3 regions of the Candidatus Pantoea symbiotica genome follow, and region 3 is predicted to be linked to each of the others. Evidence: riboswitches for the same ligand, from Rfam matches in the RefSeq annotation. Region 3 holds a riboswitch; each other region holds the start of a gene.
The links. Region 3 has a riboswitch for thiamine pyrophosphate ahead of thiC (phosphomethylpyrimidine synthase ThiC). Riboswitches for the same ligand answer to the same signal wherever they lie in the genome.
Positions count from the first base shown of each region.

Region 1: another riboswitch for thiamine pyrophosphate. It lies ahead of thiM (hydroxyethylthiazole kinase); the one in region 3 lies ahead of thiC (phosphomethylpyrimidine synthase ThiC).
Region 2: another riboswitch for thiamine pyrophosphate. It lies ahead of ACXIZX_RS23570 (LuxE/PaaK family acyltransferase); the one in region 3 lies ahead of thiC (phosphomethylpyrimidine synthase ThiC).

Region 1 is NZ_JBSZHR010000002.1:2,536,706-2,540,896, forward strand. It holds gene thiD (bifunctional hydroxymethylpyrimidine kinase/phosphomethylpyrimidine kinase) at 1-623, opposite strand, end outside; gene thiM (hydroxyethylthiazole kinase) at 620-1,405, opposite strand; TPP riboswitch at 1,439-1,534, opposite strand; gene chiP (chitoporin ChiP) at 1,803-3,200, shown strand; gene ACXIZX_RS12380 (family 20 glycosylhydrolase) at 3,252-4,191, shown strand, end outside.
Region 2 is NZ_JBSZHR010000003.1:623,312-627,502, reverse strand. It holds gene ACXIZX_RS23590 (M24 family metallopeptidase) at 1-278, shown strand, start outside; gene ddpX (D-alanyl-D-alanine dipeptidase) at 294-854, shown strand; gene ACXIZX_RS23580 (NYN domain-containing protein) at 873-1,562, opposite strand; gene ACXIZX_RS23575 (DksA/TraR family C4-type zinc finger protein) at 1,899-2,165, opposite strand; TPP riboswitch at 2,278-2,405, shown strand; gene ACXIZX_RS23570 (LuxE/PaaK family acyltransferase) at 2,507-3,589, shown strand; gene ACXIZX_RS23565 (acyl-CoA reductase) at 3,586-4,191, shown strand, end outside.
Region 3 is NZ_JBSZHR010000002.1:4,282,112-4,286,302, reverse strand. It holds gene hemE (uroporphyrinogen decarboxylase) at 1-475, opposite strand, end outside; gene nudC (NAD(+) diphosphatase) at 515-1,288, opposite strand; gene rsd (sigma D regulator) at 1,377-1,883, shown strand; TPP riboswitch at 2,119-2,219, shown strand; gene thiC (phosphomethylpyrimidine synthase ThiC) at 2,310-4,191, shown strand, end outside.

The sequences.
Region 1 (4,191 bases), 1.7 Mb from region 3:
GTGTGGCGCGTATTAACACGCGGCGCGGTAAAGCGCTGGCGTCCGTCGCGGGTAATCAGCCAATCCGGACTTTCGGCATCGCTGAGATGCCCACCCTTCATCAGCACCGCTTCACAGCCGAGATCGAGCAGCGCATCGCCCTGCTGCAACATGGTCTTCTCATCCTGCGCCATAGCGCGTCCCAGCAGCGCCGCGGCTTCCGGCAGGTTCGGCGTGATCAGCGAGACCTGCGGCAGCAGCAATTCACGCACGCTGGCTACGGCATCTGGCGACAATAGCGCATCGCCGCTTTTGGCAATCATCACCGTATCCAGCACCACAAACGGCAGGCTGGCCCGTTTCAGCCGCTCGGCGACCACCTCGACTATCGCGGTTTCGGACAACATGCCGATCTTCGCGGCATCAATGCGCACATCATCCAGCACCGAATCGAGCTGTGCGCCGACAAAATCCGGTTCGATGCGATAGACCGACTGCACGCCACAGGTGTTTTGCGCCACCAGCGCGGTAATAACGCTGGTGCCATAAGCGCCCAATGCGGAGAAGGCTTTGAGATCGGCCTGAATACCCGCGCCGCCGCTCGGATCGGTGCCGGCAATGGTCAAGGCGTTGATGCGTTTCATGCTTTCACCTCCAGCGTCCACAGCGTATCGAGGAAGGTGGCGACAAAGCTGCCCGGCCCTGAAACCTGGCGTGCTGTCAGCTCACCGGCCAACGACATCACGCGGCAAGCCGCAGCCACATGTTGCAGGCGATCGCCTGGCAAGCTGGTGAAGGCCGCCACCACCGCTGACAACGCGCAACCTGTACCAACCACGCGCGTCATCAGCGGGCTGCCACCGGGAATCGAGAATGTCTGCAAGCCATCGGTGACGTAATCGACTTCACCGGTCACCGCCACAATTGTGTTGAAATCACGCGCCAGCTGCTGAGCGGCGCTCAGCGCGGCATCGGCCTGATGCAGGCTGTCGACGCCGCGTCCGCCGGTGGCCTGATGCGCCAGAGCGAGAATTTCTGAAGCGTTACCGCGAATCGCTGCCGGTTGCAGGCTCAGCAACTGCTGGCAGAAGGCGGTGCGCAGGCTTAATGCGCCGACCGCCACCGGATCCAGCGTCCACGGCGTGCCTGCCGCTTGCGCTGCTTGCACCGCCGCCAGCATCGCATCACGACGATCGCAGGTTAAGGTGCCTACGTTGATCAACACCGCATCGGCAAAACCGGCAAACTGCGCCGCTTCCTCAGGATCGATCACCATCGCGGGCGAGACTTGCAGTGCCAGCAGCACGTTAGCGGTAAAGGTTTGCACCACGTCATTGGTCATGCAGTGCACCAGCGGCGCTTGCTGACGCAGCAGTTGCAAAGAGTGCGCGAGTTGCGCGGGGGAAAGAAGGTCAGGCTGTTTCATAAGGCTCCCAACCGGCGATCAAGAAGGCGAATGCGGTCAGGCATCTGACTTCCCTACGCTGGCATTATCCAGATCAGGTCAGCGGGTGTATCTCAGCCCTGTATTAGAGGGGCACCCCGAGTCAAAACTACGTTGGCGAGCATAGGGAACAAGCCAGATTAAAGCAAGCAATCGCCACTTTCTCTGTGGATCTTGCTCGAAAAGTTACATTTTACGCGTTCATCTAACTGATTGAATAAAGTCCTTAAAAACCCTTCTTTTTGCGTGCCATGTCATATTTTGTAATAAATTCCATTGATAATTCGCGTCGCGAAAAATAGCATCCCTCGCAACTTGTTTCATGACGAAACAATACGGATTTATTAATTGTTCATGGAAGCATCACGGAGGATTTGCTATGCGTCGGATTCCACGCGCCCCGCTCTCTGCGGCTATTATCTCTGCCCTGTTTGCCGGTACTTTTGTGCCTGTTCCCTCTGCCCACGCCACGGGTTTTGTCGAAGACTCATCGCTCACTGGCAACCTGTTTTACTGGCAACGTCAGCGCGATCGCAAAGAGATGGATCCGCAAAAAGGCGCGTACGGTCAGTATGATGCCAATCTGCATCACGCCTCTGCTAACGCCAATCTCGACTTCTCATCCGGTTATGCCGGTGATGTGATTGGCCTCGATCTTGCGGCATTTGGCGCAGTGGAGTTAAGTAATGGCGGCCCGGCAGCACCGAATGAAATTGGTTTCAGCAACGCCCGTACGCGCTGGGATGAGGACTGGAGCGGTGATAAGAGCGGCTTAAGTCTTTATAAAGCGGCGATCAAGGCAAAATGGCAGGATAACTGGCTGCGCGCCGGCTATCTGCAACCCAGCGGGCAGACGCTACTGGCACCGCACTGGAGTTTCCTGCCCGGCACCTATCGCGGTGTTGAGGCTGGCACCGTCTTCGATTTTAGCGATGCGGGCGCCCTTTCCGTCTCCTGGATGTGGACGGACGAATACAAAGCGCCGTGGTATCGCGACATGTACAACTTCCGCAAGGCCGATGGCGTGACGGAGATTCCGTGGCTGCAATCCTTTGGTGCCAAATACGATTTCAAAAACTCGCTGGTGCTGGAAGGCGCATACGGCCAGGCGGCGAATTACATGGATCAGTATTTTGCCAAAGCCTCTTATCAGTTGCCGCTGGCCGATGCGCCATTGCGCACCAGCTATCAGTTTTACGGCGCGAAAGATCGTGACAACAGCGGCGTGGGCCAGGTCAACGATGTTTACGATGGCCTCGCCTGGCTGCAGGCGCTGACGTTCGGCTACACGATGGGCGCGTTCGATTTCCGTCTCGAAGGCACATGGGTAAAAGCCGAAGGTAATCAGGGCTTCTTCCTGCAGCGTATGACGCCGTCCTATGCCAGCTCGAATGGCCGCATGGATGTGTGGTGGGATTCCCGCTCTGACTGGAACGCCAACGGTGAGAAAGCGTTGTTCGCCGGTGTGATGGTCGATCTTGGGCACTGGCAATTTCCCGGCTGGCAAGTCGGCACTTCATACGCCTATGGCTGGGACGCGAAGCCTTCCACCAATCCGATTTACGACCAAAACCAGCGCCTGAAAGAGTCGGCGTGGAGCATGGACCTGGTTTACACCATCCAGCAAGGCCGCGCCAAAGACACGCAATTCAAACTGCATTACACCCGCTACGACAATCACAGCGATCTTCCCAGCTACAGCGGCGGTTACGGCAACATCTTCCAGGACGAAAAAGACATCAAATTTATGGTCGTCGCGCCATTCACCCTGTTTTGACCCCGATCTGGCAGGAGCCAGAGACTTACCTCCGTGGAGAAGGATAACAGTATGAAAAAGTTAAAAATTAGTTTACTGGCGCTGAGCGTGATGGGCCTTGCCGCCTGCAGTTCATCCCCGCGCAGTAATCAGCAGGTCGTCGACCAAATCAGCCAGTTCGGCGTGCAGTATCAGGTCACTGACAACCAGGCGGCCGATCACGGCGTGAACTGCGCGAAACTCGGCGCCGATTGGGCATCCTGCAATACCGCCACCATCACGCTGACCAACAACGGCCCGGCGCTCACCAGTAAAAACTGGGCGATCTACATGAGCAACGTGCACGAAACGCTGCGGGTCGATAACGATCAGTTCAAAATGACGCACATCGTCGGGGATCTCACCCGCCTGGAACCCACGGAAAAATTCAAAGGCATCGCGGCTGGCGAGTCGATTGAGATCCCGATCGTGAATGAATACTGGCAGCTGTTTATCACTGACGTGATGCCGCGTTGGTACGTCACCGCCGCCAATGCCTCGCCAAAAATCATCACCAGCACCGATACCGAAAACCTCAGCGACTTCGTTAAGCCGTTTGGCGAACAATGGAAGCGCATCGTCGACGATAAAAACGTGCTGATGCTGCCGCAAAGTCGTTTCACGAAGAATGCCGATGTGGCGCAACTGCCTGCTAACGCGTTGCGCGGACAAATCACCCCAACGCCGCGCTCGGTGAAAGTTCATGCTGCCGATGTTGATCTGAGCCGTGGCGTCGCCTTGCATCTTGAAGTGCTGGCAAGCAATCAAGCGGATGCGGTTAAGCAGCGTTTCGATTTGATGGGGCTCAAACAGCAGTCAGCGGGTTATGCCGTTCATACTCGTATCGCCGTTAATCATTTCCGTGGCGCAGATGCGGTTTCTGGTGCTTATGAACTGCGCATCACACCACGCGGTACCGATATCATTGGTTACGACCAGGCTGGCGTTTATTACGGCTTGATGTCGCTACTCT
Region 2 (4,191 bases), on a different contig from region 3:
CCATCGTGCGCGATGCGGTGCTGAGTAGAGGATTGCGCGCGGATTATCCCAATATCACCGGTTATGCGTTGGGGCTTTATACTCGCACGCCACGACCGAGTGATTTTTCCTGCAGTTTTCACGCTAATGCGCAGTGGCTGCTGGAAGAGAATATGGTGTTCCACATGTATATTTCCGCGCAAGGCCTGGCGTTCAGCGAAACGGTGCGCGTTACGCCCGCTGGCGCAGAACGGCTGACAAATTTACCGCGTCAGTTATTATCATTGCCGGACCAGTAATGAACAGGATGTCTTATGACGCAGGACGTTGAACTGATTGATTTAGCCGTAACCTTTCCCGCTTTACGTTTCGATCTGAAATATGCCACGGCGGATAACATCGCGGGCTATGCCATTTACCAGGAGGCCAAAGCGTTGCTGCATCCGGCCGCCGCCGACGCACTGGCAAAAAGTATTGAGATCGCCCGGCTGGCGGGATTCAGTTTGTTGGTACTCGATGCCTATCGGCCGCAGCAAGCGCAGTGGCACTTGTGGGATGCCTGTCCGGATAAAGATTATGTGGTGCCGCCCGCGCAGGGATCGAATCACAGTCGCGGTGTGGCGATTGACCTGACGTTACTTGATGCACAAGGCCAGCCGCTGGATATGGGCACCGCCTTTGATGCGATGGAAGTGGAATCGCATCCCTATCATCCGAATGTCCCCGCCGAAGCACAACGTAATCGCCTGCTACTGAACGCAATTATGTTTGGCGGCGGCTTTGTCGCTATGCCAACCGAATGGTGGCACTTCGAGTTGCCTGACGCGAAAAATTATCCATTACTTGATGAGCGATTTGGCTGCGTTGCTCGTTGAATGATGTGGTTGTAATGCCTACCAATATTCGGGTTTAACCGCAGGTTTTTTATGCGTCGCAACCCGAACAGGAAACTGGCATGCATCAAGCTCTTCATTGGTGATCGTTCTGCGTATCCAGTGACTATGATTCTGCAGCGAACCCGGAACACCACGTACATTTCCCTGGCGGTGCGGTAAAATTATCCCGATGCGAACTTCGGGATAATCTTCGCGAATAGCCTTAAGTGCTGGCGTCATGTCGGTGTCAGCCGATACTAACACCAGCTGCGCGACCCTCTCTTCTGCTGGCAACTTCTGCTGTTTTGCAAACAAACGATACATGCTGATGGCAATATTCACGTCGGTTTCTTTTTCTTCAAGTTCCCAGATATCTACCTTATCCAGACGTGATGCGGGCACGTTTTTACTGATGAAACGCGGAGCCCGAGCGTGCTCAAGTCGATGACGTCCGGTGAAGATATTTATTCCGGTCGTTTTCAGCGCGCGAATATAAGTATCCTGAGCGTGTCGGGATTCAATACCGCGTGTGGCGAGGTGGGGAATAACCGAGGAGGTATAATAATTTACTGTTTCAATTATGGCAGTCGGATCCTGTACCCGGCATATATACGACAGCAGCAATGACAAGTTGAGCCATTTATAAGGCGTACCTGCAAGGAGTCCATAAAATACATTGTATCCATCAATAAATATTGCAGTACGCACTCTTATCCTTCCTTAAGATACGAAAAAACCGGCCTGAGCCGGTTTTTTCACCCTAACGGCCAGCGAACTGAATCGCTGCGTACAGGGTTGAGTTGTGTGGCTAACTTATCAGCATTACTGGCTAAACTCAAGTTGCTCAAGGTAAAAGCTAATCCATGAAGATTATAAGTTCAGGCGCTAATTTCGCTTCCAGTAGTAGTGCAGCAGTATTTATTGTTGAAAAGACTGGTTATATGCGAATGGTCTTACTTCAGGTTAACGGTATTTCTAATCAAAAGTATTTAGTACAGATAATATTTTAAAATGTCCATTAACCTGAATCGTTAATTTAGATAACTACCGCAACTGACTATCCTTACTTCCGCGGCGGTTATAACCACCGATCGCCGCCTGTTTTTTATCGATCTTGCTCTGGCAATTCACGCAGTAACGCACGCCAGCTAATGCCGCGCGACGCGCTTCCGGGATCGGTTCGCCGCACTCGTCGCAAAACTCGGCGCTTTCACCGTGGCCGAGATTCGCGCGCGCGCGGGCCACCGCGTCATCGACCGTGGCATCAATTTGTTTGTGCACTGCACCGTCTTCTGACCAACCGCCAGCCATACTTCACCTCCAAAAAAACAGATGCCCAAAGTATAAGACATGGCGTGATGAATGCCGGACAGGCCAGAATTTAACAAGGTTGACACATCATCGCGCGCCATCCTAGACTGCGGCTTGTTCCAAGGGGTGCTCTGTTAAGGGGCTGAGATTCTACCGGCTGGCGTGTATGCGCTGGCAACGTAGTGACCCTCCGAACCTGATCCGGCTAATACCGGCGTAGGGATGCGGAACCGCAGGGCGATATTGCGCCCTGATTCCCTCTTTGTGCTTTGTAGCGGACAGTTCGCGCTCTTCAGGCGGTGCCTGAGAGTCTCTGCGCAATTGCAAAGGTGGCGACGTACATGAACGAAACACACATCATTCAGGCTCTGCTGACATTCCTGCAGCGTGAAGAGTCTTCAGACGACGATTTCAACCAGTTGGCCCTCGAAATCTTCGCTTATCAGTTCGCACACAACCAACCTTATCGCCGCTTTGCCATCCAGCGCGGACGCACGCCGCTGACGGTGAAAAGCTGGCGCAACATTCCCGCCATCCCGATTAATGCCTTCAAAGATCTGACGCTCAGCTGCCGTCCCACCGACCAAATTGCCGAGATCTTCATGACCAGCGGCACCACCGGCACGGTAAAAGGGCGCAGCTACCATCCGACGCTGGACGTGTGGAAGAAATCGATGCTACTCAACTTCCGCCGTCGCTTTATGGCGGGCAGCGAACGCATGCGCATGGGCATTTTGTTCCCGGATAAAGTGGCGATGCCGAACTCGTCGCTGGCGACCTATCTCGATTTGGCGATGCAGGAGTGTGGCACGACAGACAGCGAAGTAATGGTGGGCGAGCATGGCCTCGATATCGATCGCCTGTTTAGTGCGCTCGAGCAGGCCGAAGCCAGCGGTGAACCTTATGCGCTGCTGGGTGCCAGCTACAGCTTCATGCCTCTGCTGGATGAAATGCAGCGCCAGCAACGCCGCTTCGCGCTGCCTGCCGGCAGTCGAATTCTCGATACCGGCGGTTTTAAAGGCCAGTCGCGCGAGATTGGCGCAGAGGAATTCTACGCTTCGCTCTCTCACGCCTTCGACATCCCGCGTTCACACTGCATCAACATGTACGGTATGACAGAAATCAGCACGCAGTTTTACGATGCGGGCAATGAGCGCTGCCCGCCGGTGAAATCCGGGCCGCACTGGATCCGCACGCGCGTGGTCAATCCGCTTACCGGCGATGATGTGCCGGACGGCGAGGTTGGCGTGCTGGTGCATCATGATTTGGCACATTTCAACTCGGTTTCCGCCTTGTTAACGGAAGACGCGGGCGTGATGGTGCCCGGCGGATTCCATCTTTTGGGACGCGCGAACGGCGCTGATGCCAAAGGCTGTTCACTGACCATGGAAGCGTTTCTCGCCAGCGCGCAGGCACCGCTGTGAAAGAAGTTGCCGGACATTTGCCGGGCCTTTCCGCTGACGAAGTGCAGTGGCACACGCTGAGCTTCAATCATCATGGCGAAAGCCTCGAAGTTAGCGTGCCGCAACTCAATGACCAGCAGATAACGGCGCTCGCAGCGCGCATCCGCACCAACGCCCGCGCTTATCTTCATCAGCTAAGCGTGGCGCAGATCATCGCCATCATTGATGAAGCGGTGGCGCGACTGCTCGATCGCGATCATCCACTGCGTATCAAAGCCGAAAAGCTGCTGCCTATCGTCACCGGTTACGACGCCGACATGGTGCGGCTTGGCCTCACCGGCTACCTGAAAACTTTCCGTCAGCCGCAGCTGAAGCGCTTTCTGGCGGAGGATTTCGCCGATCCGCAGATGCTCGACGATTTCCAGCCACGCCCCAAAGGCGGCTTCGCGCGTGCGTTTGGCCCGCAACTGTTGATGCATATCTGGGCGGGCAACGTGCCGGGCTTACCGCTGTGGAGTTTGATCTGTGGTCTGCTGGTCAAGGCGGGCACCATCGGCAAACTGCCGGGTAATGAGCCGCTGATGGCAAGCTGGTTCGCGCAGTTGCTGGCGGAAATCGACCCA
Region 3 (4,191 bases):
CGCCTTCAACCATGTAGGTTGCCAGCGTCCACGGGCTACCGGAGAAACCGATCAGCGGCACTTCGCCTTTCAGGTTGTGACGAATGGTACGCACCGCGTTCATCACATAACCGAGTTCTTGCTCTGGATCCGGCACCGGCAGCTTATCGACATCCGCACGGCAGGTGATCGGATTGGAGAAACGTGGGCCTTCGCCGGTCTCAAAGTAGAGCCCAAGTCCCATCGCATCTGGAATGGTGAGGATATCGCTGAAGAGGATTGCCGCATCCAGCGCATAGCGACGCAGCGGTTGCAGCGTGACTTCACACGCCAGCTCAGCATTCTTACACAGCGACATAAAATCACCGGCTTCAGCGCGCGTGGCTTTGTACTCCGGCAAATAGCGCCCAGCTTGTCGCATCATCCATACCGGCGTGACATCAACCGGCTGACGTAACAGGGCGCGCAGATAACGATCGTTCTTCAGTTCACTCATAATGGGCTCTCTCATGCTAAGGCCGGCAGTGTAGCATTTTCACGCCGTGCTGGCGCGACACAGGGCAACGGTATCTTCAATCAGGCGACGCGCCACCGTGCCGGGCGGCGGTAACAGCGGCAGATCGTCATAGCGATACCAACCGGCATCCAGCAGCTCTTTACCGTCGTGTTGCAGATCGCCGCCATCATATTCCGCCATATACGCCATCATCAGAGAGTGCGGGAACGGCCACGGCTGCGAGGTAACGTAGCGCACGTTTTTCACCCGCACGTTACTCTCCTCCATCACTTCCCGCGCCACCGCTTGTTCTAGCGTTTCGCCCACTTCGACGAAGCCGGCCAGAACGGTATAGATGTTGTTGCGATGGCGCGCATGATTGGCAAGCAGGATCTCATCGCCACGGCGAATGGCCACGATGATGCACGGCGCAATTTGCGGGTAATAGCGCTCGCGGCAGTGATTGCACAAGCAGGCAAATTCGCGTTTGCTGATGTGCATCTCATGGCCGCAATAGCCGCACCAGCGATGCGAGCGGTAAAACTCTGCCAGCTGCACGCCACGTCCGGCGATTTGGAACAGGCCAACATCTTCATCAATCAATTGACGCACAGAGCCCATGCTGTCCGGGCGCGGCTCGCGTACCAGCCAGACATTCTCGCCCTGCCACTCGCCAATCAAAATGCCGTTGCTGCCGTTCAGGCCAAAATCGCTGGCTAAGCCATGCGGCAATTCACCCTGCGGCATCCAAAGTTTTTGCTCATGGCTGACAACCCACCAACCAGCGTCTAAGCTTGAGATCTCACGTTGCATCTTAATCGTTGTCCTTAGCGTCAAATCGCACGCTGAAATCCTAATATTAAGTGTGTAATAAACAACTATAACCTACCTGGAGCCCCATATGCTTAACCAGTTAGAGAACCTGACAGAGCGTGTAGGTGGCAGAAATGAATTGGTGGATTCATGGCTGCGCGCCCGTCGACAGCTGCTCGTCACTTACTACGAGCTTATTGGCATGAAGCCACAAAAAGATGCGTTAACTGCGCTGGATGAACAGGCGCTCGATGCGTTTTGTCACAACCTGGTGGATTACCTGTCTACCGGCCATTTCAGCGTGTATGAACACATCATTAGTGAGATGCAGGGTGATAGCCCATTAATCGTGGCCGCGCAGATTTATCCGGCACTTGAGGCGAATACCGATCGCATCATGCAGCTCTACGACACCCATCTGCAGCAAGCGATTAACGATGATAATTGCGTGGATTTTCAGACCGCGCTCTCTGAAGTCGGCGAGGTGCTGGAATCGCGCTTTACGCTGGAAGATAAGTTGGTGCAGCTCGCCTGGGACAACCAGCTGGCGCGCCCGCCGGTTGCCAACGACAGCGTCATCGCCCGCCCGGCTTAGCATCCCGAAGATGTAAAAAACTTGTTATTCAAGAAAAGCCCTCTTATGCTGAATGGGCTTTTTTTATTTCTTCTTTCAGAAGTATGAAGAGTAAGGTTTTGCGGTTTAAGCGTAGCGTGCGCAGCCAGTTTGCACTCGGACAGCGCGCAGGGACCGGAGCGTACACGTAGTACGTGACGGTCACGAGCACTGCCCAGGTGCAAAATGGCAAGCAAAGTAGCTTAAACCACAAAACACAACCTTGTCGGAGTGCCCTCCGGGGCTGAGACCGTTAATTCGGGATCCGCGGAACCTGATCAGGTTAGTACCTGCGAAGGGAACAAGAGTAGACATCATCAGCACGTTGCAAGCTGGCGCCCAGCATCGTCGCTGTTACTCCTTCCGAACTCTGGACAAGCAACTTCCAACCTTTACCGGAAACTTGCTATGTCTGCTAAAACTTCTCGTCGTGAACAACGCGCTCAGGCGCAAGAATTTATCGATTCTCTGCAGGGAACCGCTTTCCCCAACTCCAAACGTATCTGGATCACTGGCAGCCGCGCGGATATTCGCGTGCCGATGCGTGAGATACAGCTCAGCCCGATGCACATCGGCGGCAGCAAAGAACATCCGCAATATGAGCCGAATGAAGCGGTGCCGGTTTATGACACCGCCGGTGCTTATGGCGATCCTCAAGCCACTATTGATGTGCATCAGGGACTTGCAAGACTACGCGCCAACTGGATCGAAGATCGTGGCGACAGCGAAACCATCCACCAGCTAAGTTCCAGCTACACGCAGCAACGTCTGGCCGATGAAGGCTTGGATCACCTGCGTTTTGAGCATCTGCCACAACCGCGCCGCGCCAAAGCGGGTCGCCGGGTTACCCAGCTGCACTATGCACGTCAGGGCATCATCACGCAGGAGATGGAGTTTATTGCGCTGCGCGAAAACATGGGCCGCGAGCGTATTCGCGGTGAAGTGCTGCTACAGCAGCATCCGGGCCACAGCTTTGGCGCTAATCTGCCGGAAAATATCACCGCTGAATTTGTCCGCCAGGAAGTCGCCAGCGGCCGCGCCATCATCCCTTCTAACATCAACCATCCCGAATCCGAACCGATGATCATTGGCCGCAACTTTCTGGTGAAGGTAAATGCCAATATTGGTAACTCGGCGGTGAGTTCATCAATTGAAGAAGAAGTAGAGAAGCTGGTGTGGTCGACGCGCTGGGGCGCAGACACCGTGATGGACCTCTCAACCGGCCGCTACATTCATGAAACGCGCGAGTGGATTTTGCGAAACAGCCCGGTGCCAATTGGTACAGTGCCGATTTATCAGGCGCTGGAAAAGGTGAACGGCATTGCAGAAGATCTCAACTGGGAGATTTTCCGCGACACGCTGCTGGAGCAAGCGGAACAAGGTGTCGACTACTTCACCATTCACGCTGGCGTGCTACTGCGCTACGTGCCGATGACGGCCAAACGCCTGACCGGCATTGTGTCGCGCGGCGGCTCGATCATGGCGAAATGGTGCCTGTCACATCACACCGAAAGTTTCCTCTATCTGCACTTCCGCGAGATTTGTGAAATTTGTGCCGCCTACGATGTGGCACTGTCGCTCGGCGACGGCCTGCGTCCCGGCTCGATTCAGGATGCCAACGATGAGGCACAATTTGCCGAACTGCATACGCTGGGCGAACTGACTAAAATCGCCTGGGAATATGATGTGCAGGTGATGATTGAAGGTCCGGGCCATGTGCCGATGCAGATGATTCGTCGCAATATGACCGAACAGCTTGAGCATTGTCACGAAGCCCCGTTTTACACGCTTGGCCCGCTCACCACCGATATCGCGCCGGGCTACGACCATTTCACTTCTGGTATCGGCGCGGCCATGATTGGCTGGTTCGGCTGCGCCATGCTGTGCTACGTGACACCTAAAGAACACCTTGGTTTGCCGAATAAAGATGACGTGAAGCAGGGGCTGATCACCTACAAGATCGCCGCACACGCGGCGGATCTGGCGAAAGGTCATCCCGGTGCGCAGATCCGCGACAATGCGATGTCGAAAGCGCGTTTTGAATTTCGCTGGGAAGATCAGTTCAATCTGGCGCTCGATCCGCACACCGCACGCGCCTATCACGATGAAACTCTGCCGCAGGAATCGGGCAAAGTCGCGCACTTCTGTTCGATGTGCGGACCAAAATTCTGCTCAATGAAAATTACTCAGGAAGTGCGCGAGTTTGCCGCCCGCCAACAGGCTGAAGCTCAGCCGATAGAGATTGGTATGGCGCAAATGTCGGATGCCTTCCGCAATCGTGGCGGCGAGC